Regions from separate parts of the Serratia surfactantfaciens genome, predicted to be linked through region 1. Evidence: predicted binding sites of a transcription regulator. Region 1 holds the regulator's gene; each other region holds the start of a gene.
What was found. Region 1 encodes PurR, which represses purine synthesis genes. Its sites were predicted from a motif close to CANGCAAACGTTTGCNTG; they were not measured.
Positions count from the first base shown of each region.

Region 2: purM (phosphoribosylformylglycinamidine cyclo-ligase) is a predicted target of PurR. The motif match lies at 2,526-2,543, and genes of this name have one in related genera.
Region 3: purE (5-(carboxyamino)imidazole ribonucleotide mutase) is a predicted target of PurR. The motif match lies at 2,652-2,669, and genes of this name have one in related genera.
Region 4: cybB (cytochrome b561) is a predicted target of PurR. The motif match lies at 4,202-4,219, and genes of this name have one in related genera.

Region 1 is NZ_CP016948.1:1,634,963-1,642,808, reverse strand. It holds gene rnt (ribonuclease T) at 1-611, shown strand, start outside; gene ATE40_RS07865 (Grx4 family monothiol glutaredoxin) at 680-1,027, opposite strand; gene ATE40_RS07860 (C40 family peptidase) at 1,444-2,262, shown strand; gene sodB (superoxide dismutase [Fe]) at 2,462-3,040, shown strand; gene cydH (cytochrome bd-I oxidase subunit CydH) at 3,103-3,192, opposite strand; gene purR (HTH-type transcriptional repressor PurR) at 3,517-4,542, shown strand; gene punR (DNA-binding transcriptional activator PunR) at 4,539-5,483, opposite strand; gene punC (purine nucleoside transporter PunC) at 5,607-6,818, shown strand; gene cfa (cyclopropane fatty acyl phospholipid synthase) at 7,161-7,846, shown strand, end outside.
Region 2 is NZ_CP016948.1:3,145,935-3,153,780, forward strand. It holds gene ATE40_RS14830 (GlsB/YeaQ/YmgE family stress response membrane protein) at 1-204, shown strand, start outside; gene uraA (uracil permease) at 250-1,539, opposite strand; gene upp (uracil phosphoribosyltransferase) at 1,747-2,373, opposite strand; gene purM (phosphoribosylformylglycinamidine cyclo-ligase) at 2,629-3,666, shown strand; gene purN (phosphoribosylglycinamide formyltransferase) at 3,666-4,304, shown strand; gene speG (spermidine N1-acetyltransferase) at 4,418-4,969, shown strand; gene ATE40_RS14860 (hypothetical protein) at 5,170-5,385, shown strand; gene ATE40_RS14865 (hypothetical protein) at 5,415-6,212, opposite strand; gene pstB (phosphate ABC transporter ATP-binding protein PstB) at 6,443-7,255, opposite strand; gene pstA (phosphate ABC transporter permease PstA) at 7,284-7,846, opposite strand, start outside.
Region 3 is NZ_CP016948.1:510,620-518,465, reverse strand. It holds gene cysS (cysteine--tRNA ligase) at 1-1,061, opposite strand, end outside; gene ppiB (peptidylprolyl isomerase B) at 1,371-1,865, shown strand; gene ATE40_RS02375 (UDP-2,3-diacylglucosamine diphosphatase) at 1,876-2,598, shown strand; gene purE (5-(carboxyamino)imidazole ribonucleotide mutase) at 2,748-3,272, shown strand; gene purK (5-(carboxyamino)imidazole ribonucleotide synthase) at 3,269-4,336, shown strand; gene ybbP (putative ABC transporter permease subunit YbbP) at 4,406-6,838, opposite strand; gene ybbA (putative ABC transporter ATP-binding protein YbbA) at 6,835-7,521, opposite strand; gene tesA (multifunctional acyl-CoA thioesterase I/protease I/lysophospholipase L1) at 7,492-7,846, shown strand, end outside.
Region 4 is NZ_CP016948.1:294,431-302,276, reverse strand. It holds gene ATE40_RS01385 (hypothetical protein) at 185-433, shown strand; gene ATE40_RS01380 (NAD(P)H-dependent oxidoreductase) at 430-1,197, opposite strand; gene ATE40_RS01375 (winged helix-turn-helix transcriptional regulator) at 1,282-1,662, shown strand; gene ATE40_RS01370 (flavin reductase family protein) at 1,659-2,240, opposite strand; gene ATE40_RS01365 (ABC transporter substrate-binding protein) at 2,415-4,016, shown strand; gene cybB (cytochrome b561) at 4,293-4,817, shown strand; gene ATE40_RS01355 (hypothetical protein) at 4,871-6,157, shown strand; gene ATE40_RS01350 (hypothetical protein) at 6,154-7,329, shown strand; gene ATE40_RS01345 (hypothetical protein) at 7,346-7,846, shown strand, end outside.

The DNA of each region.
Region 1 (7,846 bases):
TTCGTGGGTTTTATCCCGTAGTAATAGATGTTGAAACCGCCGGGTTCAACGCCAATACCGATGCGTTGCTGGAAATCGCCGCCGTGACGCTGAAAATGGATGAAGACGGCTGGCTGCAGCAGGACGAAACCCTGCACTTCCACGTGGAGCCTTTCGAGGGCGCCAACCTGCAGCCGGAGGCGCTGGCGTTTAACGGCATCGATCCGCACAACCCGCTACGCGGCGCAGTCAGCGAATATGACGCGTTGCACGCCATTTTCAAAGCGGTGCGCAAAGGGCTCAAGGATCGCGGTTGTAACCGGGCCATTATCGTCGCGCACAACGCCAACTTCGATCACAGCTTCCTGATGGCCGCGGCAGAACGCGCCGGGCTGAAGCGCAACCCGTTCCATCCGTTCGCCACCTTCGACACCGCGGCGCTGAGCGGCCTGGTGCTGGGCCAAACGGTGCTGGCCAAAGCCTGCATCGCCGCCGGCATGCCGTTCGACAGCAGCCAGGCGCACTCCGCGCTGTACGACACCGAGCAAACCGCCCTGCTGTTTTGTGAGCTGGTTAACCGCTGGAAACGCCTCGGCGGCTGGCCGCTGCCCGCCGCCGATCTCGCCGAATAAAACCAATGAAAAAGGCGGCCCAGTTTGCACTGGCGCCGCCCGTTACGCGATAACCGCAAGCCTGTCGATTAAGACTGCTGGTCTTCCTGCGCTTTATACTTTTCAGCCGTCTCTTTGATCAGCTGCTGGAGCTCGCCGCGCTGATACATTTCGATGATGATATCGCAACCGCCGACCAGCTCACCGTCAACCCACAGCTGCGGGAAAGTCGGCCAGTTGGCGTATTTTGGCAGCTCGGCGCGGATGTCCGGGTTCTGCAGAATATCCACGTAGGCGAAACGCTCGCCGCAGGCGGACAGCGCTTGCACAGCCTGTGCGGAGAAGCCGCAGCTCGGCAGCTTTGGCGAGCCTTTCATGTACAGCAGAATCGGGTTTTCAGCGATCTGGTGCTGAATTTTTTCAATTGTCGTCGTCATTTATTGCTTCCTCAAGCCACATTTCATGGCTACAACATGCATCACGCGCTCTATTGTAGCGGCTGGAACAGTCGCAAGAAAACGCCATCTTTTGCAAGGATATTCACCCGCCGCCGATCGCGTTTCACCGGCCACGTCATTCCGGTCAAAACATACGTTGAGAATAACATTTTTAATCCGACCATTTCACTAATATATTGCGCCGCGACGACGGCGCGGATTAATTATCCCATCCGCCATGGGTTGACGTTTTTTCATACACCAACAGGCTGATTTTAAACCAAAAAAAATGTCATTAACGTTTTCTCACAATATGGATTATTATTTCTGAGTTCTTCGCTGTTTTATATGGCGAAATTCGGGAATACTGTAACTCTTTCGATATCCGTTTCGGGGCCAAGGTTGGTGACGTCGACATGCGTTTAATTCTTACGCTCTTTGCGCTGCTGTTTACGCAGCTCTTCTTCAATTTGGCGCACGCTGCGCCACAGGCGCGTATTGCCGCCGAGCAGCGTAAAAGCCATGCCAATGAAGCGCGGCCCGATGACCGCAGAAAAAAGAAAGCGGATAAAGCCGCCAAGAAAGCCAAAGTGACGGCTCCCGAGAAAAAAACCAAGACCGCCAAGGCCAAAAGCGAGAAAAGCGCGAAAAAGATCGTCAGCGCCAAACCCAAGGCCAAAGCGCAGAAAACCGCCAAGATTAAAGTCACCCCGCCGAAAAAGGGCTACAAAAAAGGCTATGGCCGCCACCGCGAAGCCGGCATGGCCACCGCCAAGCTGGCGCGTGAAGAAAAGCCGTTGAAACTCAGCCCGGCGCACAAGAAACGCTACCAGCACGCCAAACAGACCGCGATGGCCAAGCTGATGGGCCAGATGGGCAAACCTTACCGCTGGGGCGGCAGCTCGCCGCGCACCGGCTTCGACTGCAGCGGCCTCATCTATTACGCCTATAAAGACGTGGTGAAAATCAAGATGCCGCGCACCGCCAACGAGATGTATCACCTGCGTGACGCGGCGCCGATCAAGAAAAGCGAGCTGGAAAGCGGCGATCTGGTGTTCTTCCGCATCAACAACCGCGGCGTGGCGGACCACGTCGGCGTCTACCTCGGCAACGGCAAATTCATCCAGTCGCCACGCACCGGCGAAGAGATCCGCATCAGCCAGCTCGACAACGACTATTGGCAGAACCACTACATCGGCGCACGCCGCGTAGTGACGCCGAAAACCATTCGTTAATTTCCCGCTCTGCGCGGTTGCGGCCCCGGTCGCAACCGCCTGCTCAAGCTATCGCCCATCGCACTTCCCCACGCGCATTTCTCGCTTTTCCTCCTGTTTTTTATGGTGAAAATTGTTAAGATTGAATGACCACAATAAAAAACGGCCCATCCGGTTCCCGCCCCGGCGGGAAGCACATGGCGCTGTAAAGGAGGAAGCAATGTCGTTTGAATTACCTGTATTACCGTATGAGAAAAACGCGCTCGAGCCGCACATCTCCGCCGAAACCCTGGAATACCACTACGGCAAACACCACAACACCTACGTGGTTAACCTGAACAACCTGGTGAAAGGCAGCGAGTTCGAGGGCAAATCGCTCGAAGAGATCATCAAGACCTCTAACGGCGGCGTGTTCAACAACGCCGCGCAGGTGTGGAACCACACCTTCTACTGGCACTGCCTGTCGCCACAGGGCGGCGGTGAACCGCAGGGCGAACTGGCGGCGGCGATCGTCAAGTCCTTCGGCTCTTTCGCTGCGTTCAAAGAGCAGTTCACCGATGCCGCCGTGAAAAACTTCGGCGCCGGCTGGACCTGGCTGGTGAAAAAACCGGACGGCGCGCTGGCGATCGTCAACACCTCTAACGCGGCAACCCCGCTGACCGGTGAAGACAAACCGCTGCTGACCGTTGACGTGTGGGAACACGCGTATTACATCGATTACCGCAATGCGCGTCCAAAATACCTGGAAAACTTCTGGGCGTTGGTCAACTGGACCTTCGCAGCGGAAAACCTGGCGTAAGCACAGGTTTCTGATGTGACGAGGCGCAGCCAGGCTGCGCCTTTTTTAGCGCCGGGGGGAAATCAGTTCAACGCGGCAACGAAGCTGAAAGCGATAATGACCGCCAGCGCGCAAACGGTGGTGAACAGCGACATCTTCAATTCGGTATCCATGACAACTCCTTTAAAATGGGCTTTCCTAAGGATAAAAGGCGTACAATTAGTACGTCAAATCATTTTCCCACAGTTCGCCGATAAAATCTTGTTATCATTTCCCGGTTTATAATATCGATTACCTCTTCCACTTTTGCTCAATATGCGACAAAATTCGCAGTTCACAACTGCGTACCGGCATCCATGCCCCTCCTGATTAAGCGCTGAAGACTTCAACACACTAAAAACTCAGTTTTCGCTTCTCTGGAGAAGGATCTACGTAGGCAAACGATTAACATCACACTTACATGCTGTAAACATGTGAGTTCAGGAGTCATTCCTTACATGGCAACGATTAAAGATGTGGCCAAACGCGCGGGCGTTTCCACCACCACCGTTTCGCACGTCATCAATAAGACTCGTTTCGTCGCCGAAGAGACCAAAGCGGCCGTGTGGGCCGCCATCAAAGAACTGCACTACTCGCCGAGCGCCGTGGCGCGCAGCCTGAAAGTCAATCACACCAAGTCGATCGGCCTGCTGGCCACCTCGAGTGAAGCCCCCTACTTCGCCGAAGTGATCGAAGCGGTGGAAAACAGTTGCTACAGCAAAGGCTACACCCTGATCCTGTGCAACTCGCACAACAACCTGGACAAACAGCGCGCCTACCTGGCGATGCTGGCGCAAAAGCGCGTCGACGGCCTGCTGGTGATGTGTTCCGAATACCCGGATCAGCTGCTGGGCATGCTGGAAGACTACCGTAACATCCCGATGGTGGTGATGGACTGGGGTGCGGCGCGCGGCGACTTCACCGACACCATCATCGATAACGCCTTCGAAGGCGGCTATCTCGCCGGCCGTTATCTGATCGAACGCGGCCACCGCGATATCGGCGCCATCCCGGGCCAGCTGTCGCGCAACACCGGCGGCGGCCGCCATCAGGGCTTTATGAAAGCGCTGCAGGAAGCGCAGATCGACATTCGCGAAGAGTGGATCGTACAGGGCGACTTCGAGCCGGAATCCGGTTACAAGGCGATGCACCAGATCCTGTCGCAAAAACAGCGGCCGACCGCAGTATTCTGCGGCGGTGACATCATGGCGATGGGCGCCATCTGCGCCGCCGACGAGCTGGGGCTGCGGGTGCCGCAGGATATTTCCGTAATCGGCTACGACAACGTGCGCAACGCCCGCTACTTCACCCCGGCGCTGACCACCATTCATCAGCCGAAAGAACGCCTGGGCGAAATGGCCTTCACCATGCTGCTGGATCGCATCATCAGCAAGCGCGAAGAGTCGCAGGTGATCGAAGTGCATCCGAAGCTGATCGAACGCCGCTCGGTCGCCGATGGCCCGTTCATCGACTACCGCCGCTAATCCCCTGAGCCGGAAGCCTGCACGGCTTCCGGCGCCGCCTCGCTCAGCCACTCCTGATTCAGCGTCTCCCCATCGCCCAGATACGCCAGTAGCCAACTCATCGCCGGTGACGGTTTATCCTGCTGCCAGGTCAGGCAGCAAGGGCTGGCGGGAAACGGCTGCTGCAGCTGCAACGCCTTCAGCTCACCGCGCTGCACCAGCGGCAGCGCCCGATGTGCCGGCATCATGCCGACGCACAGCCCGGCGCACAAACAGTCGAGCGCCGACGTCCAGTCCGGCACCACCAGCCGCCGCTGGTTATCCAGCGTCCAGGTGACGCGCTTGGGCAAATTGCGCGAGGTGTCCTCCAGACAAAGCGAAGGGTACGGCCGCAACTGATCGTCATGCAGCGGCCCCGCCAGCTGCGCCAGCGGGTGTTGCGGGCTGACTACGCACAGCCAGTTCATATAGCCCATGTCGCGGAAGGCAAAACCGCCGCCGACCGGCACCGCACGCGTGGCGCCGATCGCCATGTCCGCCCTGCCGTCCGCCAGCGCATCCCAGACGCCGTTGAACACCTCGGGTTGCAGCATCAACTCGACGTCGGGGAAATGGCGGTAGAAATCCAGCACCAGCTGGCGGCTGCGCTGCGGTTTGACGATGATATCCACCGCGATATTCAGCTGACCGCGCCAACCGTTGGCCACCTGCTGACAGTGCCGGCGGGTGTCGAGCATTTTTTTGATAACAGCTCGCGCATCCTTGATAAACAACGCACCGGCCGGCGTCAGCTCCACATCGCGGTGACGCCGCTCAAACAGCGGCACCGCCAGCCATTGCTCCAGCTGCCGCACGGTATAACTCACCGCCGACGGCACCCGGTGCAGCTCCTGCGCCGCCGCGCTGAAACTGCCGGTGCGCGCTACCGCGTCGACGACTTCAAGTGAATATTCAGACCACATCGCTTTGCCTTCAATTTTTTTAACAGCACTTTGCAAATATTACCGTTTCACAAGCAGAGATCCAGCCGGATACACTGGCCGGCGCTAAAAACCTGCGATACTAAAATATTAACGAGAAATACCATGCGAAATTCTTTTGGCTTTATGTTCTACCTCGCCGGCCTGAGCATGTTGGGTTATCTGGCGACCGATATGTATCTGCCTGCCTTCGGCGCCATGCGCGAAGAACTGCAAATCTCCGCCGGCGCCGTGAGCGCCAGCCTGAGCATCTTCCTGGCCGGCTTCGCCTTCGCGCAGCTGCTGTGGGGGCCGCTCTCCGATCGCCTGGGGCGTAAACCGGTATTATTGATTGGCCTGACGCTGTTCGCCCTCGGCTGCCTCGGCATGCTGTGGGTGGAAAACGCCCTGCAGCTGTGGATCCTGCGCTTTATTCAGGCGGTCGGCGTCTGTTCCGCCACCGCCATCTGGCAAGCGCTGGTGGTCGACCGTTATCGTGAAGGTCAGGCCAATCGCGTGTTCGCCACCATAATGCCGCTGGTGGCGCTGTCACCGGCGTTGGCCCCGCTGCTTGGCGCCTGGCTGCTGAACCACGCCAGCTGGCGGGCGATCTTCGCCGCGCTGTTGGTGATCACCGCGCTGCTGCTGCTGCCGACGTTGATGCTCAAAGAGCGCGCCAAAACGCAACCCGCCGCCGACGCGCCGAAAAACGGCGTCAGCTTCTGGCAACTGTTGAAATCTCCGGTGTTCAGCGGCAACGTCGCGATGTACGCCGCCTGCTCGGCCGGTTTCTTCGCCTGGCTGACCGGTTCGCCGTTCATCCTCGGCGATATGGGCTATAGCCCGAGCGACATCGGTCTGAGCTATGTGCCGCAAACGCTGGCCTTCCTGCTGGGCGGCTACGGCTGCCGCGCCGCGCTCAAGCGCATCAATGGCAAAACTCTGCTGCCGTGGCTGCTGGTAGCTTATGGTGTCAGCATGGTGGCGCTGTATCTGGTGGCGACGCTGACCTCTCCGACGCTCACCACGCTGCTGATTCCATTCTGCGTGATGGCGCTGGTCAATGGCGCTGGCTACCCGATCATGGTGGCGAATGCGTTGATGCCGTTCCCGGAAAGCAGCGGCAAAGCCGCCGCGCTGCAAAATACGCTGCAGCTGGGGCTGTGTTTTGTGGCGAGCATGCTGGTATCGGCGTTTATTGCCCAGCCGCTGTTGGCGACGGTGACGGTAATGGTGTCTACGGTGATTCTGGCCGCGCTGGGGTATTTCCTGCAGCGGGGGAAAACGGCCGATGCGCAGCAAAAGGCGCAGCGGGAACATGCTAACTCAGCGTCATAATTGCCAAACTTAATAATCACTTAAAGAATATGCGTGCCGAGTGCGATTTACAGTTGAGTCGACGCCTCGGCACGCCTATACTCAAAAACAACCTTTTAAAGTAACACCTTATAATCTTTATATCTCAATTAGCGCTTGTGTACGCGTCTTGCGTCACACTCTTTTTAAGGATGCGTTCATCTCGCGCCATTTGTGCCGGGTAGCTTCTTAAAATTTCCTCTGTTCATAGTCGGATATCAGACGCCGCGGGCCTATTTTCCGCCGGTAAACGTATGCACCCGCAGAAATTGTCTAAGCTGTTTCCTAACGGGTCATCAGTCAGAAGAAGGTGATGGAGAAGCTATGAGTTCATCGTGTATAGAAGATCTGAGTATCCAGGACAATCAGTGGTACCGTATCGCGCATGAAATGCTCGGCCTGGCCGGCATTGAAATCAACGGTTCGCGCCCCTTCGATATTCAGGTTAAAAACCCCGAATTCTTTAAACGCGTGTTGCAGCAAGGCTCGTTGGGCCTGGGCGAAAGCTATATGGACGGCTGGTGGGAGTGTGAGCGGCTGGATATGTTCTTCCAGCGCGTGGTCAGCGCCGGGCTGGAGAAAAAACTCCCCCACCACCTGAAAGATACCCTGCGTATCGCCGCCGCGCGCCTGACCAATCTGCAATCGAAAAAGCGCGCCTGGATCGTCGGCAAAGAGCATTACGATCTCGGCAACGATCTGTTTACCCTGATGCTCGATCCTTACATGCAATATTCCTGCGGCTACTGGAAAGACGCCACCACGCTGGAAGAGGCGCAGGAAGCGAAACTGCGGATGATCTGCGAGAAACTGCAGCTGCAGCCGGGCATGCGCTTGCTGGACATCGGCTGCGGTTGGGGCGGCCTCTCCGCCTACGCGGCGAAAAACTACGGCGTGTCGGTGGTTGGCGTGACCATTTCCGCCGAACAGCAGAAGCTGGCTCAGGCGCGCTGCGCCGGACTCGATGTGCAGATCCTGCTGCAGGATTACCGCGACCTGCATCAGCAGTT
Region 2 (7,846 bases), 1.5 Mb from region 1:
TTGGCTAAGTGGATCATGCCCGGCAAAGACGGCGGCGGCTTTATCCTGACCGTTGTGCTGGGGATCGTCGGTGCCGTGGTCGGCGGCTATATCAGCACCTTCTTCGGCTACGGCAAGGTTGACGGCTTCAACTTCGGCAGCTTCGTGGTGGCGGTCATCGGCGCCATCGTGGTGCTGTTCGTGTACCGCAAAATTCGCAGCTAAGGCGAATGACCTATCAAAAGGGCAGCCCACGGGCTGCCCTTTTCGTTACTTCTGCTCGGCCGGTTCGTCCGGCGCGTCAAGCACCTCTTCTTCCTTGCGGAACAGGCTGATGACCTTGAACAGCAGGCTCAGGCCGATGCCGACGATGGTCGCCAGCGCCATGCCTTTCAGCTCCGCCGCGCCGATGTGCACCTTGGCGCCGCTCACGCCGATGATCAGAATCACCGAGGTCAAAATCAGGTTTTGCGCTTTGTTGTAATCCACTTTGGATTCGATCAGCACGCGGATGCCCGAGGCGCCGATCACGCCGTACAGCAGCAGGGAAACACCGCCCATCACCGGCACCGGCACCGCCTGGATCGCCGCCGCCAGCTTGCCGATGCAAGACAGCAGGATAGCCAATACCGCCGCGCCGCCGATCACCCAGGTGCTGTAAACCTTGGTGATGGCCATCACGCCGATATTCTCGCCGTAGGTGGTGTTCGGCGTGGAGCCGAAGAAGCCGGAGAACACCGTCGAGATACCGTTGGCGAACATCGAGCGGTGCAGGCCCGGATCGCGGATCAGATCTTTTTTCACGATGTTGGCGGTCACCACCAGGTGCCCGACGTGCTCGGCGATCACCACCAGCGCCGCCGGGAGGATGGTGAAGATGGCGAACCACTCAAAGCGCGGGGTGTAGAAGGTCGGCAGTGCGAACCAGTGCGCCTCGCGGATCGGGGTCAAATCCACCACGCCCATGAAGAACGACAGCGCATAGCCCACCAGCACGCCGATCAGGATCGGAATAATCGCCAGGAAGCCGCGGAACAGCACCGAGCCGAGCACCGTGACCGCCAGCGTCACCAGAGAAATGGTGATGGTGGTCGAGTCGGCGCTGGCGCCTTCCGCCGGCAGCAGCCCCGCCATGTTGGCCGCCACGCCCGCCAACTCCAGGCCGATGACGGCAACGATCGCCCCCATCGCCGCTGGCGGGAACATCACGTCCAGCCAGCCGGTGCCGGCCTTTTTCACGATCAGTGCCACCAGGCAGAACAGCACGCCGCACATGATGAAACCGCCCAACGCCACTTCATAACCGAGCGGCAACAGCAGCAGCACCGGCGAGATAAACGCGAAGCTGGAGCCGAGATAGGCCGGGATCTTGCCTTTACAGATGAACAGATACAGCAGCGTGCCGATACCGTTGAACAGCAGTACGGTCGCCGGGTTGATCTTGAACAAGATAGGCACCAGCACGGTGGCGCCGAACATGGCGAACAGGTGCTGGAAGCTGAGCGGAATGGTCTGGAGCAGCGGCGGGCGCTCGCTGACGCCGATGGCGCGACGGGTCATGTGTGCTTTTCCTCTGAGTCATTAATCGTTATGCAAGCTGAATTGTCTATGCTCAATGGATTTCAAGTTACAGCCAGGCGGCCAGGGCAATAATCCCCAGGAGCTTATATCAAATAAGTGACTGGGGTTATTGCCTGCAGCCAACAACGCTGTAGCTTGAAAGACGAAGAGCATAAAAAAGCCGACTCGTTAAGTCGGCTCAAATGTTTACTTGGTACCAAATATCTTGTCGCCCGCATCGCCCAGGCCAGGCACGATGTAGCCCTTGTCGTTCAGGCACTGATCGATGGAAGCGGTGTACAGCTCAACGTCCGGGTGCGCTTTCTCCAGCGCGGCGATGCCTTCCGGCGCCGCCACCAGCACCAGCACCTTGATGCTGTGGCAGCCGGCTTTTTTCAGCAGATCGATAGTAGCGATCATCGAACCGCCGGTGGCCAGCATCGGGTCGACGACCAGCGCCATGCGCTCTTCGATGTTGGAAACCAGCTTCTGGAAGTACGGCACCGGCTCCAGGGTTTCTTCGTCGCGGTAAACGCCCACCACGCTGATGCGCGCGCTCGGCACGTGCTCCAGCACCCCTTCCATCATACCCAGGCCTGCGCGCAGGATAGGCACCACGGTAATCTTTTTCCCTTTGATCTGTTCCACTTCAACTGGCCCGCACCAGCCTTCGATGGTGACTTTTTCCGTCTCCAGATCGGCGGTCGCTTCATAGGTCAGTAAACTACCCACTTCTGAGGCCAGCTCACGGAAGCGTTTGGTGCTGATGTCATTTTCACGCATCAGGCCAAGCTTGTGTTTTACCAGCGGGTGTTTCACCTCAACGATCTTCATCATTTTTCTCCTATTAAGGTGGTTGCGGCCAAAAAAATCGCGGGATTATACCTCCTTTTTTTCGCCGCGCCACCCACAATAGCCCGATCGGGATCAACAAAAGTTTGAATATCAGTATAGATGACGAAAAAGCAAAGCCGGTTCACAAGCCGCTCGCAAACGTTTGCCTGCGCTGTTAGAATTGCCGCGCCTTATTCCGGAATCAACATCGGAAGCACAGTTTTCAAACCGCAAATCGTCGTGGGGAATCGCGCAGTGACCGACAAAACCTCTCTCAGCTATAAAGACGCAGGTGTCGATATCGATGCAGGCAACGCATTGGTAGACCGCATCAAAGGTGTAGTTAAACAGACCCGTCGCCCGGAAGTGATGGGCGGTCTGGGCGGGTTTGGCGCCCTGTGTGCGTTGCCGCAGAAATACCGCGAGCCGGTGCTGGTTTCCGGTACCGACGGCGTGGGCACCAAGCTGCGTCTGGCGATGGATCTGAAACGCCACGACACCATCGGCATCGATCTGGTGGCGATGTGCGTCAACGATCTGGTGGTTCAGGGCGCCGAGCCGCTGTTCTTCCTCGACTACTACGCCACCGGCAAACTGGACGTAGACACTGCGGCCAGCGTGATCACCGGCATCGCCGAAGGCTGCAAACAATCCGGCTGTGCGTTGGTGGGCGGCGAAACCGCTGAAATGCCGGGCATGTACCACGGCGAAGACTACGACGTGGCTGGTTTCTGCGTCGGCGTGGTCGAAAAATCCGAGATCATCGACGGCAGCAAAGTGCAGTCCGGCGACGCGCTGATCGCTCTGGGCGCTTCCGGCCCGCACTCCAACGGTTACTCGCTGGTGCGCAAGATCCTGGAAGTGAGCAACACCGATCCGACCGTGACTCAGCTGGAAGGCAAACCGCTGGCCGACCACCTGCTGGCGCCGACCAAGATTTACGTGAAGTCCGTGCTGGAGCTGATCGAGAAGGCGGACGTCCACGCCATCGCTCACCTCACCGGCGGCGGCTTCTGGGAAAACATTCCGCGCGTGCTGCCGGAAGGCATGCAGGCGGTGATCGACGAAGCCAGCTGGCAGTGGCCGGCGGTATTCACCTGGCTGCAGCAGGCCGGCAACGTCAGCCGTCATGAAATGTACCGCACCTTCAACTGCGGCGTAGGCATGGTTATCGCCCTGCCGGAAGCCGAAGTGGAAGCGGCCATCGCGCTGCTGACCACGGCAGGTGAAAAAGCGTGGAAAATCGGTAAACTGACCGCCTCTTCCGACGAACAACAAGTGGTCATCAACTGATGAAAAAGATCGTGGTGTTGGTCTCCGGCCAGGGGAGCAATCTCCAGGCGCTGATTGACGCCTGCCAGCAGGGCCGCATCACCGCCGAGATCGTGGCGGTGTTCAGCAACAAGGCGCAGGCTTACGGCCTGCAACGCGCCGAGGCGGCGGGCATCGCCGCCCAGGCGCTGGATGCCAAGGCTTACGCCGATCGCACGGCGTTCGACGCCGCGTTGGCGGACGCCATCGACCAGTACCAGCCCGATCTGGTGGTGCTGGCCGGCTACATGCGTATCCTCAGCCCGCAGTTCGTGCAGCGCTATGCCGGCCGCATGCTGAACATCCACCCTTCCCTGCTGCCGAAATACCCGGGTCTGCATACCCACCGTCAGGCCATCCACAACGGCGACAGCGAACACGGCACCTCGGTGCACTTCGTGACCGAACAGCTCGACGGCGGCCCGGTGATTTTGCAGGCCAAGGTGCCGATTTTCGCTGACGACGAAGAGGATGACGTGGTTGAACGGGTTCAAACCCAGGAACACACGATCTATCCACTGGTAGTGAGCTGGTTCGTCGACGGCCGCCTGGCGATGCGCGATGGCGCCGCCTGGCTGGACGGCGAACGCCTGCCTGAGCAGGGTCACGCCGCCGACTGATGCGCGCAGCCTGAACCTTGCCTAAACGGCGCCCGTGCGGCGCCGTTTTTTTTCGCCTTCCCCCTTCCCGGGACGTTATACTTTGCACAATCTCACGGCACAGAGGAGCCCACATGTCCAGCACTGCCAGCGTCAGGTTACGCCCATTGGAACGGGACGATCTGTCGTTCGTCCACCAGATGGACAACAACGCCAGCGTTATGCGCTATTGGTTTGAAGAACCCTACGAAGCCTTTGTCGAGCTTTCCGATCTCTACGACAAACACATCCACGATCAGAGCGAGCGCCGCTTTATCATCGAGCACGAAGGCGCCAAGGTCGGCCTGGTGGAGCTGGTGGAGATCGATCACATCCACCGCCGCGCAGAGTTCCAGATCATCATCGATCCCGCCCACCAGGGCAAAGGCTACGCCAGCACCGCCGCCCGTCTGGCGATGGACTACGGCTTCTCGGTGTTGAACCTGTACAAGCTGTACCTGATCGTCGACAAGGAGAACCCGAAGGCGATCCACATCTACAGCAAGCTGGGCTTCAACGTGGAAGGCGAGCTGATCGACGAGTTCTTCGTCAACGGCGAATACCGCACCGTGCTGCGCATGTGCATTTTCCAGCCGCAATATCTGGCGAAGTTCAAAACGCCCAATGATAAGCCGCTGGTGAAGTGAGGCTTAGCGAGAAAAAGAGAAAACCCGCCCAGGCGGGTTTTTTATTGGGAAATAAGTGGCTAGTATTAAGGGATGCTCTTTATCGTCAGGAAATAGCCTGATGAATAAAAAAATTAATAATATCCCCCAAGATAATTAATCGAAAAATAATTAATAGTGATAGTAAGAGTAACCCTCTGCCTCTACAAAGGAAAAATGCCATGACGACCGTCTCAAACCTGCTGCTTTTTATCGGCCTGACGATGCTCGCCATCGCCGCCGGTCTGAATACCTATAGCGGCTACGCGCCTGCAGATCCCAATAGCACCCCGCTATTTTCCCCGCTCTGGTGGACGCGCTGGTTCCCGCTCTATGCCTCGGGGGCCGCGTTGCTGCTGGTGGGGGGCGTGTTGAAGCTCGCCGATAAAACGCGTTAAGAACCATGTGATGGTATGGCGCTTAGAGGTTAATTATTTTTCTTGCCCAGCCTACGCATCAGCCATCCACGTTGTGGCTTTTCAGTGGGAGACAAATCGGCAAGGGCTTCCAAGGCGGTCTCTGGCAACTTCTCCTGCTCCGAAACGTTCCGCTCAAACCGACAACGCGCCAGATACTCCGCTTCGTTTTGACACAGGTGGAGTTTCCAACCAAGCCAGAAAACCTTGGCGCGCCACAGGCTTTTCCATTCATTAGTCGTCCAGATCACGACGAAAAACGCCAATATCAAATAGGCAATAAAGAAGAATAAAGATAAAAGAGTATTGGTTTCACTTTTCTCCAACGGCGGTTGCACGCTGATATAGAAACCATAGGCGATAGCTGAAGCGCTGATGATGAGGAAGACAAACCGCGAAACATACTGACGTAACAACTTGCGGGCATCCAGGGTAAACACGCCGTTTCTACTCGAAGTGAGGGGGGTACAACGCAAGAAACTGTTCAACGCAAGGTCGTTCAATGCCACCGGTCCACGGCCTAAATAGCCCACTAGTTGATGTGCCACCCATACCGGCAGGCGGATCCCAATACTTTCATATAGCGCTTTAATTTGCAGTAACGTCATACCACTCTGCGGCGCATCCCGCAATTTCTGAATACGCGACAGGACGGACAAGCGTTTAACATCGCTGACCCGGTCAAACTGGCAACGTCGCCGGGAATCATATCCCTTTAACCAGCGTAAAAATAGCCATGCCCCCCCAGATATCAGCAGAGGTAATAACCGGAGAGATAACTCTTTAAGATAAACTATATCAATGTTCATGCTTATAACCTCCTTTTATAGGCAGTTATTAATTCATTGATAAAATGAAAAAAAATGAAATGATGAATTAAAAACTCACCAAGGGTCCGATTTTTAGCGAGAACTATCTATATAACATGAATAGCGCCAAGGCAATTATGGAAGGGTTTTTATTGCGATACCGAGCCATATCTGCTGGACTTTATCTTCAATGAGCGGCGTAAACCCACCTGTTTACGCCGCTAACGCCCTCACCCATACCGCCCGGTAATATAATCCTCGGTGCGGCGCTGGCGCGGCGAGGTGAAAATCGCGTCGGTGTCGTTGTACTCCACCAGCCGGCCCTGATGAATAAAGGCGGTGTAGTCGGAGACCCGCGCCGCCTGCTGCATGTTGTGCGTCACCAACACCACGCTGTAGCGCTGTTTCAGCGCCGAAATCAGTTCCTCAATGGTCAGCGTGGAGATCGGATCCAGCGCCGAGGTCGGCTCGTCGAGCAGCAACACCTCCGGCTCGATGGCAATGGCGCGCGCGATCACCAGGCGCTGCTGCTGGCCGCTGGACAAGCGGAACGCATTTTCGCGCAGCCGGTCCTTCACCTCATGCCACAGCGCGGCGGCGCGCAGCGAACGCTCCACCGCTTCATCCAGCAAGCGCCGGTCGCGCACGCCCTGCAGCCGCAGGCCGTACACCACGTTTTCATAGATCGATTTCGGAAACGGGTTCGGCCGCTGGAACACCATGCCCACTCGCCGCCGCAGCGCCGCTACGTCGATCTGCGCGCCGGAGATCGCCGCGCCGTTCAGCTGCAGATCGCCCTCGATCCGGCAGTTGTCCACCAGATCGTTCATGCGGTTGAAACAGCGCAGCAGCGTCGATTTACCGCAGCCCGAAGGGCCGATCAGGGCCGTCACCCGGTGTTTCGGGATGCGCAGCGAAATATCGTGCAGCACCTGTTTGTCGCCATAAAACAGGTTCAGGCCGTTGACCGCCAGTGCGGTCTGTTCATCGTCGAGATGCTGGACATCCAGCCGGGGCAAACTGCCTGGCGTCATCAAACCCATTACGCACTCCCCAAAAATAGCGTCATTGTTACTGCGACCATGCTCGGTACCGCTCCCTCAACGAATGGCGGATGCCCATCGCCGCCAGATTCAAACTCACCACGATCGTCACCAGCAGGAAGGCGGTGGCGAACACCAGCGGCCGCGCCGCCTCTACGCTCGGGCTCTGGAACGCCATATCGTAGATCTGGAAGCTCAGGTGCATAAACTTCCGCTCCAGGTGCAGATACGGGAAAATCTCGTCCACCGGCAGCACCGGCACCGATTTAACTACCCCCACCAGCATCAGCGGCGCCGTTTCCCCGGCGGCGCGCGCCACCGCCAGAATCAAGCCGGTCATCATCGCCGGCGCCGCCATCGGCAGCACGATGCGCCACAGCGTCTCGGCCCGGCTGGCGCCCAGCGCCATCGAGCCCTGCCGCAGCGAGGTGGGAATGCGCGACAGCCCTTCCTCGGTGGCGACGATCACCACCGGCAGCGTCAGCAGCGCCAGCGTCAGCGCCGCCCACAGCACGCCGGGCGTACCGAAGGTCGGGTTGGGCAAGGACTCAGGATAGAACAGCTGATCGAGCGTGCCGCCAATCATGTAAA
Region 3 (7,846 bases), 1.1 Mb from region 1:
TCCGGGGTGTTGAAGTCGTCGTCCATCGCTTCGCGGAAGCGGGCTTCCAACGCTTCGCCGCCGGCCGGCGCGGCATTGGCGTCGGTGCCGCGCAGCGCGGTATAGAGACGCTCCAGCGCAGTACGCGCCTGCTTGAGGTTCTCTTCGCTGTAGTTCAGCTGGCTGCGATAGTGGCCGGACATCAGGAAGTAACGCACCGTCTCCGCATCGTAATGCCCGAGCACGTCGCGGATGGTGAAGAAGTTATCCAGCGATTTGGACATCTTCTCTTTGTCGATCATCACCATGCCGGAGTGCATCCAGTAATTGACGTACGGGCCATCGTGGGCGCAGCTCGACTGCGCGATCTCGTTCTCGTGGTGCGGGAACATCAGATCGGAACCGCCGCCGTGGATATCGAAGTGGGTGCCCAGCTGCTTGCAGTTCATGGCGGAGCATTCGATATGCCAGCCTGGGCGGCCCGGCCCCCACGGCGACTGCCAGCTCGGCTCGCCCGGCTTGGACATCTTCCACAGCACGAAGTCCATCGGGTTGCGCTTCACGTCGTCGATCTCCACACGCGCGCCGGCCTGCAGTTGATCCAGATCCTGGCGCGACAGCAGCCCGTATTGCGGATCGCTGTCGATGGAGAACATCACGTCGCCGTTGCTGGCCACGTAGGCGTGTTCGCGATCGATCAGGCGCTGGGTGATCTCGATGATCTCGGCGATATGCTGGGTCGCGCGCGGTTCACTGTCCGGGCGGTCGATCAGCAGCGCGTCAAAGTCGGCGTGCATTTCCGCCAGCATGCGTTCGGTCAGCTGGTCGCAGGTCTCATGATTTTCCGCCGCGCGGCGAATAATTTTGTCGTCCACGTCGGTGACGTTGCGCACGTAGTTCAGCGAATAGCCGAGATAGCGCAGGTAACGCGCCACCACGTCGAAAGCGACAAAGGTACGACCGTGGCCGATGTGACACAGGTCATAGATGGTTACCCCGCACACGTACATGCCCACTTTCCCGGCATGAATGGGTTTGAATTCCTCTTTTTGACGACTCAGGGTATTAAAAATCTTTAGCATCGGGAGATTCCGTGGTGTGCGTGATAACAAAAAAGATAACCGGGCCTCAGGTTTTCCGCCCGGTAGCGTATTGAAACCTGAAGCCTGATCTATTGCAAGGTTAAGGCCATGCTTTGCTGACTTCACGCGAATAAAATGCGCAAAATTCGGCGGTTGGCATAATTGTTATAATATAACACAAGTGCAATTACCACAGACAGTGCGCGGTTGAGCCGCTGCTGACTCGCTGGGGCGGATATGTTATAAGGGCGGTCTGAATGTTCACTCGCTTTACGTGACGTCTCACTTCACCTTGTTAGGATTAAAACTATGGTTACTTTCCACACCAATCACGGCGATATCGTTATCAAGACCTTTGCTGACAAAGCGCCGGTTACCGTTGAAAACTTCCTGAACTACTGCCGCGCCGGTTTCTACGACAACACCATCTTCCACCGTGTGATCAACGGCTTCATGATCCAGGGCGGCGGCTTTGAACCAGGCATGAACCAGAAAGCGACCAACGCGACCATCAAGAACGAAGCCAACAACGGTCTGAAAAACACCATCGGCACCCTGGCAATGGCGCGCACCAACGATCCGCACTCCGCCACCGCACAGTTCTTCATCAACGTGGCCGACAACGACTTCCTGAACTTCCGCGGCGAAAACGTGCAGGGCTGGGGCTACTGCGTGTTTGCTGAAGTGGTTGAAGGCATGGACGTGGTCAACAAGATCAAAGGCGTGAAAACCGGCCGCAGCGGCATGCACCAGGACGTACCGGTAGAAGACGTTGTGATCAACAGCGTGACCGTCAGCGAGTAATCGCGGCTGCATGAGTACGCTGTTCATCGCAGATCTGCACTTGTGCGCACAGGAACCGGCAATCACTGCCGGTTTTCTGCGTTTTTTACGGCGCGAAGCGATTCACGCCGACGCGCTGTACATCCTCGGCGACCTGTTTGAAGCCTGGATCGGCGACGACGATCCCGAGCCGCTGCACGCGGAGATCGCCGCGGCGCTGAAGGCGCTGCAACAGGCCGGCGTGCCCTGCTATTTCATCCACGGCAACCGTGATTTTCTGCTCGGCAAACGCTTTGCCCGCGCCAGCGGCATGCAGTTGCTGCCGGAAGAAAAAGTGCTGGAGCTGTACGGCCGCAGGATCCTGATCCTGCACGGCGACACGCTGTGCACCGACGATCAGGCCTATCAGCAATTCCGCCGCAAGGTGCACAACCCGCTGATTCAAAAACTGTTCCTGGCGCTGCCGCTGCGCTGGCGACTGAAGATCGCCGCTAAAATGCGCGCCCGCAGCCAACAATCCAACCAGTACAAGTCGGAAGCCATCATGGACGTCAACCCGCAGGCGGTCGAGCAAACGATGCTGCGCCACGACGTGCACTGGATGATCCACGGCCATACCCATCGCCCGGCGGTGCACCGGCTGGCGTTGAGCAACGGCGAAGCCCATCGCGCGGTGCTGGGCGCCTGGCACGTCGAAGGATCGATGATCAAAGTCAGCGCCGACGCCGTCGAGCTGATTCAATTCCCATTCTGAGTTCCGGACTGGCGCGCGAGTGAAAATTCGCGCTTTCGCCGGTGAAAACCGGCGACGCAACCGTTTTCCTCGCCGTGCGCTCATGGTATGCTCTACGCCCTCATTCGGCCCTCAGCCGACGCCAGACAAACCACAGGAGCCTTACACCCATGGGAGCCAACGCCGCTTCAGCCGCCAATATCGGGGCTAAAATCGCAATTGTAATGGGATCGAAAAGTGACTGGGCCACCATGCAGTTCGCCGCAGAAGTCCTGACCCAGCTCGATGTCCCCTTCCATGTCGAAGTCGTTTCCGCTCACCGCACGCCGGACAAGCTGTTCAGCTTCGCCGAGCAGGCTGCCGCCAACGGCTTTGACGTGATCATCGCCGGTGCCGGCGGTGCGGCGCACCTGCCGGGCATGCTGGCGGCGAAAACCCTGGTGCCGGTGCTGGGCGTGCCGGTGCAAAGCGCCGCGCTGAGCGGCGTGGACAGCCTCTACTCCATCGTGCAAATGCCGCGCGGCATCCCGGTCGGCACGTTGGCGATCGGCAAAGCCGGCGCCGCCAACGCCGGGCTGCTGGCGATGCAGATCCTGGCGCTGCACGACGCCGCGCTGGCGCAGCGTTTGGCGAACTGGCGTCAGGCGCAGACCGACGACGTCTTGAACCACCCCGATCCGCGGGAGGACGCATGAAGCCGGTTTGCGTACTGGGCAACGGCCAGCTGGGGCGCATGCTGCGCCAGGCCGGCGAACCGCTGGGCATCGCCGTTTACCCCGTCGGTATCGATGCCGAGCCCGAGGCGGTGCCGTATCAGAACAGCGTCATTACTGCCGAGATCGAACGCTGGCCGGAAACTGCGCTGACGCGCGAACTGGCGACCCACAGCGCCTTCGTCAACCGCGACATCTTCCCGCGTCTGGCGGATCGCCTGACGCAAAAACAGCTGCTCGACCAGCTCGGCCTGGCGACCGCGCCGTGGCAGCTGCTGGCGAGCGCCGCCGAATGGCCGCAGGTGTTCGCTTCGCTGGGCGAGCTGGCGATCGTCAAACGCCGAGTCGGTGGCTATGACGGCCGCGGCCAATGGCGCTTGCGTCCGGGCCAGGAAGCCGAACTGCCGGCCGACGCCTATGGCGAGTGCATCGTCGAGCAAGGCATCAATTTCTCCGGCGAAGTGTCGCTGGTAGGCGCGCGCGGCCACGACGGGCGTTCGGTATTCTACCCGCTGACCCATAACCTGCATGAAGACGGCATCCTGCGCACCAGCGTGGCGCTGCCGCAGCCCAACCCGGTGCTGCAGCAACAGGCCGAGCGGATGCTGGCGGCGATCCTGAACGAACTGAACTACGTCGGCGTGATGGCGATGGAGTGCTTTATCGTCGGCGATCGGCTGCTGATCAACGAACTGGCACCGCGCGTGCACAACAGCGGCCACTGGACGCAAAACGGCGCGTCCATCAGCCAGTTCGAGCTGCACCTGCGCGCCATCCTTGGCCTGCCGCTGCCGCAGCCGGTAGTGAGCACGCCGTCGGTGATGGTCAACCTGATCGGCACCGCCGTCAACGAACAGTGGCTGTCACTGCCGCTGGTGCATCTGCACTGGTATGAGAAAGAGGTGCGCCCTGGCCGCAAGGTCGGCCACCTCAATCTGAACGACCCGAGCGCCGCCGATCTGCGCCAGGCGCTGCAGACGCTGGCGCCGCTGCTGCCGGGCGAATACCAAAGCGGGCTGGCCTGGGCACAGCAGAAGCTGGCCTAAGGCACCGCCACCGAAAGTAAAAGGGGTTAGCCTTAGGCTAACCCCTTTTTTCATCCCGCTAAGTCAACATTACCCCTCATAACTGCGGAACAGTGCCCGGCCGCGCAGCAGGCGCACGCCCAGCCAGCCGCCGCACAGCGACAGCAGCAGCGCACTGGCCAGCGGCAGCGCCCACCACAGCACCGGCGTCGGCGTCCACGGGAAGTCGAACACCCGGCTCTGCAACAGCCACAGCGCCGCCTCGGCGCCCACCGCCGCCGCGATGCCCGCCACCAGCCCCAGCAGGGCGAACTCGCACCACAGCGTGCGGCGCAGCAGCCGTTTGCCGGCCCCCAGCGTACGGTACACCACCAGCTCCTGGCGGCGTTGACGCATGCCGACCTGCACCTGCGCCAGCAGCAATAGGCCGCCACACAGCACCACCAGCACCACCATCACCTCCAGCGCGCGGCTGACCTGCTGCAGCACGCCGCCAACCTGTTTCAGGATCGCGCCGATGTCCAGCAGACTGAGCGTCGGGAACTGACGGTTGAGTTGGGTCAGCATCTGGCCGTCGCCGTCGTAGCGGAAGCTGGTGAGCCAGGTCTGCGGCTGGCCGTCCAATGCGCCCGGCGGGAAGATAAAGTAAAAGTTCGGCTTCAGGCTCTCCCAATCCACCTGGCGCAGGCTGGTGACTTTGGCGCTGAACGCCTGGGTATCGCCGCTGAAGGTCAGCGTGTCGCCCAGCTTGATCTTCAGCCGCCCGGCAATGCCTTCATCCATCGAAACCTCGCCGGTTTTCGGCGGCCAGCTGCCCGCCACCAGCGGATTATGATCCGGCAGCGCTGCCAGCCAGGTCAGGTTCAGTTCACGGTTCACCGCCTCGCCGCCCGGATCGTCTTCATGCACCCGTTCTGTCGCCACCTGCTGGTTTATCTCGGTCAGACGCACCCGAACGATCGGGTAATAGGTTTCCGGCTTGATCTGGTGCTGCTGCAGGAAGGTTTTCACCTGCGGCACCTGCGCCTCGGTCATATTGAGCAGGAAAAAGTTCGGGCTGTCCGGCGGCAGCTGTTGCTGCCAGCGTTCGAGCAGATCGCCGCGCAGCACCAGCAACAGCGCCAACAGCATGAACGACAGCGAGAACGCCGCCAGCTGGCTGATGGTCACCCACGGCTGATGCAGCAGGCGATTGACCGCCAGCCGCAGCGCCAGGCTCTTGAGCGTGATGCGGCGCAGCAGCAGCAGGCTGCCCCAACCCATGCCGCCCAACAGCAACGCCAGCACCGCCATACCGGCCAAAATAGCCCACAGCAGCGTACTGGCCCCCATCAGCACCACCAACAGCGCCACCACGATCGCCGCCGTCACCGGCAGGAAGTAGCGCAGTGGCCAGACGTTGGCCGTCACGTCGCGGCGCAGCACCCGCAGCGGCTGGGTCGCCAGCAGCTGGCGATACGGCCGCAGCCCGACCAGCAGCGAAATCAGCACCAGCGCGCCGAGCGCCCACAGCCACGGCCAGGCGCCGGCGGCGGGCAACGCGGCCGGCAACACCGGCTTCAGCAGGCGGATCAGCAGCGCTTCGAACGCCAGCCCGATCGCCCCGCCACATACCGCCGCCAGCGCCATCACTGCCAGCCACTGGCCGACGATCAGCTTACGCAGCGCGCCGCGCCCGGCGCCGAGGGTTTTCAGCACCGCGATCAGATCGTAACGGCTGCGGCAATAGTGGCTCATCGCCACCGCCACGGCGGCGATCGACAACAGCAGCGTCAACAAGGCCGACAGCAGCAGGAACTGTTGAGATCGCTGCAACGACTTGCCGAGCGCGCTGCCGGACTCCTGCAGCCCGAACCAGCGCTGGTCCGGCGTCAACTGCGGCGTCAGCCGCGCTTCGTAACGCTGAATATCCGGCTCGGCGCCGGCGAACATATAACGGTAGGTCAGGCGACTGCCCGGCTGCACCGCGCCGGTCTTATCGACGTCCGCCAGGTTGATCATGATGCGCGGCGCGGTCTGGAACGGATTGAAGCCGGCGTCCGGCTCCTGAATGATTTCACCGGCGATGCGCAGCGTGGTGTCACCCACCTCGAGCGAATCCCCGACTTTCACGTTCAGCAGCGCCAGCAAGCGCGGCGCCACCAGCACGCTGCCCGGTTCAGGCTTGATGTTGGCCGGGCGCGTTTCCAGCTTGCCGTACAGCGGATAGACCAGATCGGTGGCTTTCACGTCCGCCAACTGCGGCCGATCGCCGGCATAGGTCATGGTGGTGAACGACAGCTGGCGGCTCACCTTCAGCCCCTGCTGCTGCGCGTCCAGCAACCAGCCTTCCGGCACCGGATGCGCGCTGCGCAGCACCCGATCGCCGGCGATAAAGTCGCGGCTCTGCTGGCTGAGTCCTTTGTCCATGCGATCGCTGATGCTGCCCAGCGCCAGCACGCAGGCCACGGAGAGCGTCAACGCCAGCCAAACGATCAGTAGCGACGGCGAGCGCCATTCGCGCCAGAACCAGCGCCAGATCATGCTTCCTCCCACAGCTTGCCTTCGCGCAGCCGCAGCCGCCGCTGGCAGCGCGCCGCCAGGGTTTCGTCGTGGGTCACCAGGATCAGGGTGGTGTCGAAATCGCGGTTGAGAGAGAACAGCAAATCGGCGATGCGATCGCCGGTTTGACGATCGAGGTTACCGGTCGGCTCATCGGCGAACAGCACCCGCGGCCGGCCGCTGAAGGCGCGCGCCAGCGCCACGCGCTGCTGCTCGCCACCGGACAGCTGCGCCGGCAGGTGATCGAGCCGCTTGCCCAGCCCCAACTGCTCGAGCAGCTGCACCGCCTGCTCGCGGCTCTGCCTGTCGCTCTCGCCGCGCAGCAGCGCCGGCAGCTGCACGTTCTCCAGCGCGTTCAGCGTCGGCACCAGCATGAACGACTGAAACACGAAGCCGACATTTCTGGCGCGCAACGCGGCACGCCCCTCTTCGTCCAGCGCGGTCAGCGACTCGCCCAGCAAGCGCACTTCGCCTTCGCTGCCGTCATCCAGCCCGGCCAATATGCCCAGTAAGGTCGACTTGCCCGAGCCGGATTCCCCGATCAGGGCGATCGTCTGCGCGGGTTTGACAAGCAGCTCGACTCCGGTAAGGATGGTGAGCTGATGCTCACCCTGACCAACGTGTTTACTAAGATGATGAACTTCAAGAACGTTTTCCGCTGGCATCTTCCCTTCCTTTTGCTGTTGGGATTATTCAGTTTACGCGCTGCCGCCGCCGATACCTTGTTGATTTTGGGCGACAGTTTAAGCGCCGGCTACCGCCTGCCGATCGAGCGGGCCTGGCCGACGCTGTTGGCCGAACAGTGGCAAAAAAAGCCGGGCGCGCCACAGCTGGTCAACGCCAGCATCAGCGGTGACACCGCCGCGCAGGGGCTGGCACGCCTGCCCGCGCTGCTGAAACAACATCGGCCGCGCTGGGTGCTGATCGAGCTGGGCGCCAACGACGGCCTGCGCGGGTTCCCGGCGCAGGACGTACAGCGCGATCTCGGCC
Region 4 (7,846 bases), 1.3 Mb from region 1:
CTGTCAGTGAGGAAGGTTCCTTCAGCGCCACGAGCATAGCGCTGAACGCCCGCGAACGTCAAACGGCAGGAGAGAGTCATCTTATTGTTTTATATTAATATTATATACATTGATTGGTATTCATTGCCTGAAACACTATGCTTTAACAGACAGGGCAAAACACTCACCGACAGCGAGGTGGCCAATGAAACCGATCGACAAAAACGTGGGAGAGTACGACCTCACGGCGGAAAAAAAAGCGGGCATGATCACCGGCACGATCCGCGGTGAACTGCCGGACAGCGACGCCAATCTGCCGCTGCTGCCCTTCTCCGGCACCTTCGCCGGCCCCAGCGTTGCCGAAGCCATCGCCGATATTCAGCAGCAGTTCCCCGACATCGAACCGGCGATTATCGACGATTTGCGCGAGGAGCTGCTGAAGGCCGGGTTTTAATCCGGATCGCGGTGCCGCACGAACGGGCTGTAGACCGGCGCATCGGGTTTCAGCGCCAGATCGGCGTCAAAATCCTCATTGCGGTTGAACGGCACCGCCGGCCAGGCGGGAAACGCGTTCAAACCGTCCCGATACGCCTGCGTCACCTGCACCAAAGCGGCGTTCTGCGCCTGCAGAGCCTCGTCCGTCAACCCGCCGCGCACGCCATAGACCAGGAACGGCTCCAGCACGCTAAAGCCGATATAGTGCAGCGCATGCATGATTGGCCACAGCATCAGCCGCATATCGCCGTCACGCCCGTCCGGCGCACAGGCCTGAGCGGAAGCGCCGGCGGTGACGGTCAGCAGCGCCCGCTTGCCGCGCATCACGCCGTTCTCATGGCGGTGGCGGCTGTCGTAGATCCCGCCGTAAACGAACACCCGATCCATCCAGCCCTTGATGATGGCCGGCGCGCCGAACCACCAGAAAGGAAACTGCAGTACCAGCGTATCCGCCCAGCGCAGCAGCTCGATATGTCGCCGGATCTCCGCCGGCAGCGCCTGGATCGTCCAGTGATGGCGCTGCTCCTGCATCGCATCAAATCTGTCCGCCTGCTTTCTGCTGGGGTAGTGGCCGGCGCCCTCGCGCGGATCAAACCCCTCCTGATACAGATCGACCGTCTTCACCTGGTGCCCCTGCGTCAGCCAGGCCTGCCGCGCCTGTTCAGCCAAATGAGCATTGAAAGAATGCGGCTCGGGGTGAGCCAGCACAATCAGCACGTTCATCCTGTTTCTCCCGTTGTAAGGTGGTGCTGTTATGCTGTGGCTTTCTCACCCCCTTGGCAATTACGCACCTGAAGGTAACCCCCAATGGCTTATCCCGGCGACGTCTATTCGAGCAAGTGTTCCGCGCGCGATGCGCTGGCGCTGATTTCCGGCAAGTGGGTGATGCTGATCCTGCCTGCGCTGGCACAACGCCCGATGCGCAACGGCGAGCTGCTGCGCCGCATCGACGGCATTTCGCAGAAGGTGCTGACACAAACGCTGCGTCAATTGGAACGCAATGGGCTGCTCGAACGGCTGGATTTAAGTGAAAAGAATCAGTCGCATGTGGAATACCGGCTCAGCGCCGTCGCCTGCTCGCTGGTCGAGACGCTGGCGGCGCTGGATAAGTGGGCGGAATACCATTTCCCCGAGCTGGACGCCGCCCGCGAGCGCTATGATGCTGACCGCAGGCGCAAGGCCGATTAAAGCGGTTTGGCCCGCAGCGTCTCGCCGCTGCGCACGAAATTGCCCGCCCCCAGATGATGAATGGTGTGCAGATCCGCATTGGCGGCGGTGAAGTGCCAGCGCCCCTGTTGGAATACCCGTTCGTCCGCCGCCGCGCTCAGCACCTCACCGAAACAGGTGTCGTATTTTTCCTGCGCGCCGCTTTCCGGCAGCAACCGACACTCCAGCCACGCCACGCAGCCCTGTTCGATCAGCGGCACCTGCAGCGTGGCGCTCGGCGCTGCGGCGATGTGGAAGCGGGAGAACTTGTCGTCGTCCAGCCCGGACACGCTGCCGACCGCGTAGGTGGCGTCGATGAACATCGCCGCCGGCACGCAAATACCGAATGCGCCGCTCTCTTCGATCATCTGCCGACTGTGTGCGCCTTTATCGACCACGATGGCGATGCGCGGTGGGCTGAACTCCACCGGCATCGACCAGGCGGCGGCCATCACGTTGCGTTTGGCGCCGTCGCGGCTGCGACTGGTGATCAAGACCGTCGGCCCGTGGTTCAGCAGGCGGCTGGCGTGTTCGAGGGCGACAGGGCGAAAGTGGCTCATCGGGAAATCCTTGCGAGTGAGTGATTGTCCCGCAGTGTAGATCTACGCCGTAAAGGCAAGCAATGCGGGGCGCACAGAATGCGCAGATGAGAGGCTTGTTCCCCGTCTCGCCATCCGTTATCTATAGTTAAATCAATTCGCCGGTAACGGCCCATTCCACCTGAGGATCTTGCCTTGACGTTTTTAAAACACCCTATCGCCGGATTGGCGCTGGCCGGCTGCGGCCTGTTGTCGGCGGGCGGCGCGCTGGCCGCTTCCGATGCGCTGGTGTACTGCACCGTCGCCTCGCCGGAATCGTTCAACCCACAGCTTTCCAGCTCCGGGCCGACCTTTATCGCCACCTCACAGGTGCTGTACAACCGGCTGGTAACGCTGCGTGAAAGCGATAAAACGCCCGCTCCTTCGCTGGCCACCGAGTGGAGTGTCAGCCCAGACGGCAAGACCTACACCTTCACCCTGCGCCAGGGGGTGAAATTCAACAGCAACAAATACTTCACCCCAACGCGCGACTTCAATGCCGAAGACGTGGTGTTCACCGTAATGCGGCAGAAGGATCCCGCTAACCCCTACCACAAGGTTTCCGGCGGCAACTATGAATACTTCACCGACATGGGGCTGGATAAACTGATCACCAAGGTGGAAGCGGTGGACGAGCATCACGTGCGCTTCACGCTGAGCCAGCCCAACGCCGCCTTCGTCGCCGATTGGGCGATGGATTTCGCCTCGATCCTGTCCGCCGAGTACGCCGACGCGATGTTGAAAAAGGGCACGCCGGAATACGTCGACAACTGGCCGATCGGCACCGGGCCGTTCGCGCTGCAGCAGTACAAGCAGGATTCGCTGATCCGCTACATCGCCAACCCGCACTACTGGCAGGGCGAAGTGGCCAGCAAGCACCTGATCTTCTCCATTACGCCGGATCCGCAAACCCGGCTGGCCAAGCTGAAAACCAACGAATGCCAGATCATCCCGGCACCGCTGCCGGAACAATTCGCCGCCATCAAGGCCGACAGTAACCTGCAGCTGCACGATATTACCGGGCTGAACGTCGGCTATCTGGCGTTCAACACCCAGAAAAAACCGTTCGACAACCTGCTGGTGCGCCAGGCGCTGAGCTACGCGGTAGACAAGAAAGCGATCGTCGCCGCCGTGTTCAAAGACAGCGGCACCCCGGCCAATTCGCTGCTGCCGCCGGGCATGCTGGGCTACAACGATAAACTGCCGGAGTACGCCTACGATCCGCAGAAGGCGCGCGAACTGCTGAAGCAGGCCGGGCTGGAGCAGGGCTTTGAGACCGACATCTGGTCGATGCCGGTACAGCGCCCCTACAACCCGAACTCGAAGCGCATCGCCGAGATGATTCAGAGCGACTGGGCGAAGGTGGGCGTGAAGGCCAAGATCGTCACCTGGGAGTGGGGCCAGTATCTGGCCGGGCTGCGCAAAGGTGAACAGCAGAGCGCGCTTTACGGTTGGGTGTCGGACAACGGCGATCCGGATAACTTCGCCACCCTGCTCGGCTGCGCCGGCGTGCAGAGCGGCGCCAACGTGGCGCGCTGGTGCGATAAGGATTACGACAAACTGATCCAGCAGGCGATCCAGGAAAACCAGCCGCAGGCGCGCGCCAAGCTGTATCAACAGGCGCAGGTGATCTTCGCCAAACAGGCGCCGTGGCTGCCGTTGGCCACCGGCAAGGTGTTCTACGCCACCCGCAGCAACCTGAGCGGCTATGTGGTGGACGTGAACGGCAGCGATTTCGCCAAGGCCAAATTAAACTGACCCCAGGGCGCCGCAGCGGGGCTGCGGCGCCCCCCGTCTCATCGCTTAATAAGCTGCCAGCCTCTGAACCTACCGCGCATTAACTTCACAACTTACGATGCTAACTGTCTCCCCTGTCGCCAGGCACTTAACCCATTAAATTCATAGCTTAATAAGCCTATCCCCCTGGCATTTTGCTTAAACTGCATGCAGGCGCTTTCCTCGCCTGTAACATTTCGTTACCATCGGCGTACAGACCCTTTAACATCAGAAGGTAACCCGGTGCCAAACACCTACATGCCGTGGCAAATCCGCCTGCACTGGCTGGTGGCGATCCTGCTGGTCATCACCTGCGCCGCCATCGAGCTGCGGGGCTTTGCCGAGCCGGGCAGCGCGCCGTGGTACGTGCTGGTCGTCACCCACTTCAGCTGCGGCGTGACGGTGTTTGCGCTGATGATCGCCCGCCTGTTCCTGCGCTGGCGTCACGCCACTCCCGCTATCACGCCCAAGCCGCCGAAGTGGCAAACCGGCCTGGCGCATCTGACGCATACCCTGATTTACCTGCTGCTGTTGACGCTACCGGTGCTGGGAGTGTATTCGCGCTATCTGGGTGGCAAGGAGTGGTACCTGTTCGGCCTGCCGATGCCGTTCGCCGAGGTGGCCGATCGGCCGCAGGCGCGGATGATTATCGGCTGGCACAAAACGCTGGCGTCATTCGGCTACTGGCTGATCGGCCTGCATGCCGCCGCCGCGCTGTTCCACCACTACATCGTCAAGGACAATGCGCTGGTGCGCATGCTGCCGTTGATGAAAAAGCGCTGAATACCCGGCGCCAGGGATGAATTTTCGGGCCACGCCCGCTGACAGGGAATGACATGCAAACCCAATTTTTTCATGTGACCGTCGAGCAATGCGCCTGCCAACAGACGGCGCCCGACAACCTGGTGAGGCTCATCGCTTCCGGCCAAACGTTCTTTTTTTACCGCGACGACTTCAGCGACAGCGAAAACCTGCTGGCCACGCTCGCCGCCGGCGATCGGGTGAAGATCGGCGCTCACCGCCTGCGGGACGGCAGCTACTGGCTGCACTGGCTGCTGCACGGCACGAAAGGCCGGCTGGAGCCCGACAGAACGCTGAAATACAAGCTGAAATACTTTGCCCTGCTGCTGCTGGGCATCGTGCTGGCCGGCGGTTTCCCGGCGGGCTTTTTCATCATGGACCGGGAAGACTCCTGGCTGACCATCGTCCTGTTCTTTATCGCCATCATCGCCGGTCTTATCGGTGTCGGCATGGTGTTGTTCGTCGGTTCAGAGCTGCTGCTGATCGGGCACCGCGGCCGCAGGCGCCTGCTCAGGGCGCTGGATCGCGTGCTGCAGGGGCAAGACGTCACGCCGCCCGGCTCACTCAGCCTGAAAATCCCCGGCATCAAATACCGGGCCGCCCGCGCAGACACCGTGCCGACGACCGCACCGCTGCAGACCGCGCCTCCCCTTCCGAACGGCGTCGAGGCCTCCGGCATCGAGACGGTCAACGCCCTGAGCTACGAACTCTGCCAATATGAGCTCCCGCGGCAGGTACAGTATTTGGACACTTATGCGTGGCGTCAGAAGGATACGCACTTCGCGTTGACGACCCGCGCGCTCAACGTCCCCAATACCAAACTGCATCCGGTATTTCGTCGGCAACATCCGCTTTTCATCGCCAAAGGCGACCCGCTGCAGGTGTTGTACTGCGAGAATGACGTCATTCCCGAGTTGCCCAAGGTGCGTGGAATCATCAATCACCGCGACCGCCAGACCTATCTCATCGGCAGCAATCGCTACTTCACCGAAGCCGGCCTTAACCTGTGCGCACGCGCCGTCTTCATTCTCGGCGCGATCATGATGTGCATTATGCTCGCCCTGATAGTGTGGGATAACGCCGATACCCCTGCCGGCTTTCACCTGGATGCCTGGACCCTGAAGCGCCTCGGCAGCGAATTGCCGCCGATTCTGCTGCTGATGATGCTGATGGTCAGCGGCCTGGCGCTGCTGATCGAGGGCTTCGCCCAGATCTGCCGCCTCTACGCTTTTGACCAGCACCGCACGTTTAAGACGTTCAAATACCTGCGCACTCTGCGCCGCAGGCTATGGCGGCAGGAACAGGTGACGGAGCTGAAATGATGACGTTAGCGCTTTATAAAAGACCTCTTCTCATCCTGACGCTGTTTTTGGCCAGCGCGCTGGGCTTTTATTTCCTCGCTCCTGAGCAACGCTACGCACAGTGGCAATGGACCCAGGGCGACGAGGCGTTGCCGACGATAGCCCGCTACGATCTCATCCACAGCTACCCGGCACAGGACGGCGCTCTGCTGCTCACCAGCAAAAGAAGTGAGACCAGCGCCTACAACAGCTTTTACGGCTGGGCGGCCAACTACCTCAGCCAGGTGCTGTTCGTCGGCCCAAAGGGATTGCAAATGCTGGGGGAGCTCGACGAGTCGATCCACGATGCGGTTTGCAGCGCGCAAGAGTGCGTGCTTTTTCTGTCCAAGGGGCGCCGGCTGGTCGATGTGCAGCGGGGCACCATCGGGCCGCTGCTCCCCTGGGCGGAAGGCGATGACAATCTCCCGTCCTTGATCGGCGGCAAACTGGTGGCGCTGCCGGGAAAACGCGCGCTGTATTTCATCAGTACCGAGGGCATTTTCTACAGCCCGGACTTCGGCGCCCATTGGCGACAGACGCTGAATCTGCCGGCACTGCTGGACGAGCGGCAGCTGCTGGGCTTTGAGCGCGGCGAGGAAGAGTCATCGACGCGTTTCGGCAAAGCTGCTCGCAAATCCATGCCCGAGATCTTTACCGCCGTTGATGGAGATCGCGTGCTGTTCTGGATGAACCCGGTGCTCGGATCCGGCGCGTTGCACATCGCCGTTAACGGCAAAACCGGCGAGATGACTGAATGGCATTGGCTACTGGTGCGCGTGAACGAAAGCGCGCAGGCCCCGGATGGCGGCATCTACCTGATCGCGCAGACGCTGGACAGAGGGCTGTATCAGCTCCTGCGCTATCAGCCCGATGGGCAGCTGACGGCGCTGCTGGAAAATGGCGATAAATCGCTGTATCAGCTGTGGGCGGGCAACGACAAGCTGGTTGCCCAAACGGATAACGGCGATGCGCGTCTCTCGCTGATTTTCGATCTGCGCTCATCCGACGTGCGCTACCGGCAACCGTTGGAGTATCGCTACAACGGGCGCGACGACGCACGCCAGACCGTGGTCGAACCGGAAAGCCACTACGACGACGCCCGGGATACCCCGGCGCTGCCTTACTTCGTTCGCTACCGCGCCACCACGCCGTGAACATGAGGAACTTGCCATGCTGTTAGGTTATGGCGCCGGCGTCGCGGGGCTGCTGGCGCTGTTGTTGGCCTTGCTGCTCGCCGGCATCCTGATCGCCTGGTGGGGCTGGCGCTACGTCGCCGCCCGCTGCGGCCGCCCGCGTCCGCCGCTCTCCTGGGGCGGCTATCTGCTCGCCTCGGCGCTGGCGGTGTACCCGGTGGCATGCATGCTGGCGCTGATCGGCACCCTCATCCAGGATATCAAAAGCCAACGAGCTGAAGATCGTTGGAACCAACGCAGCTACCTGACGCTCGACGAGGCCAGGCCGTTTGGTGAGATCGCGCTGCCAAAAGGAAGCTGGGTAAACCGGCAGGATCCGCGCCTGCCCGGCAGCGAAAACAGCCCCGTTACGATGAACGGTGTCACCGCAGTGCGCTTCCCTCAGCCGCAAAACGTGGCCGGCGTGCCGATCGTCGCCTTCGAGGTTTTACCGCCGGTGATGGAGCTGGCGAGCGCGCATACCTTTACCCGCCCGAGC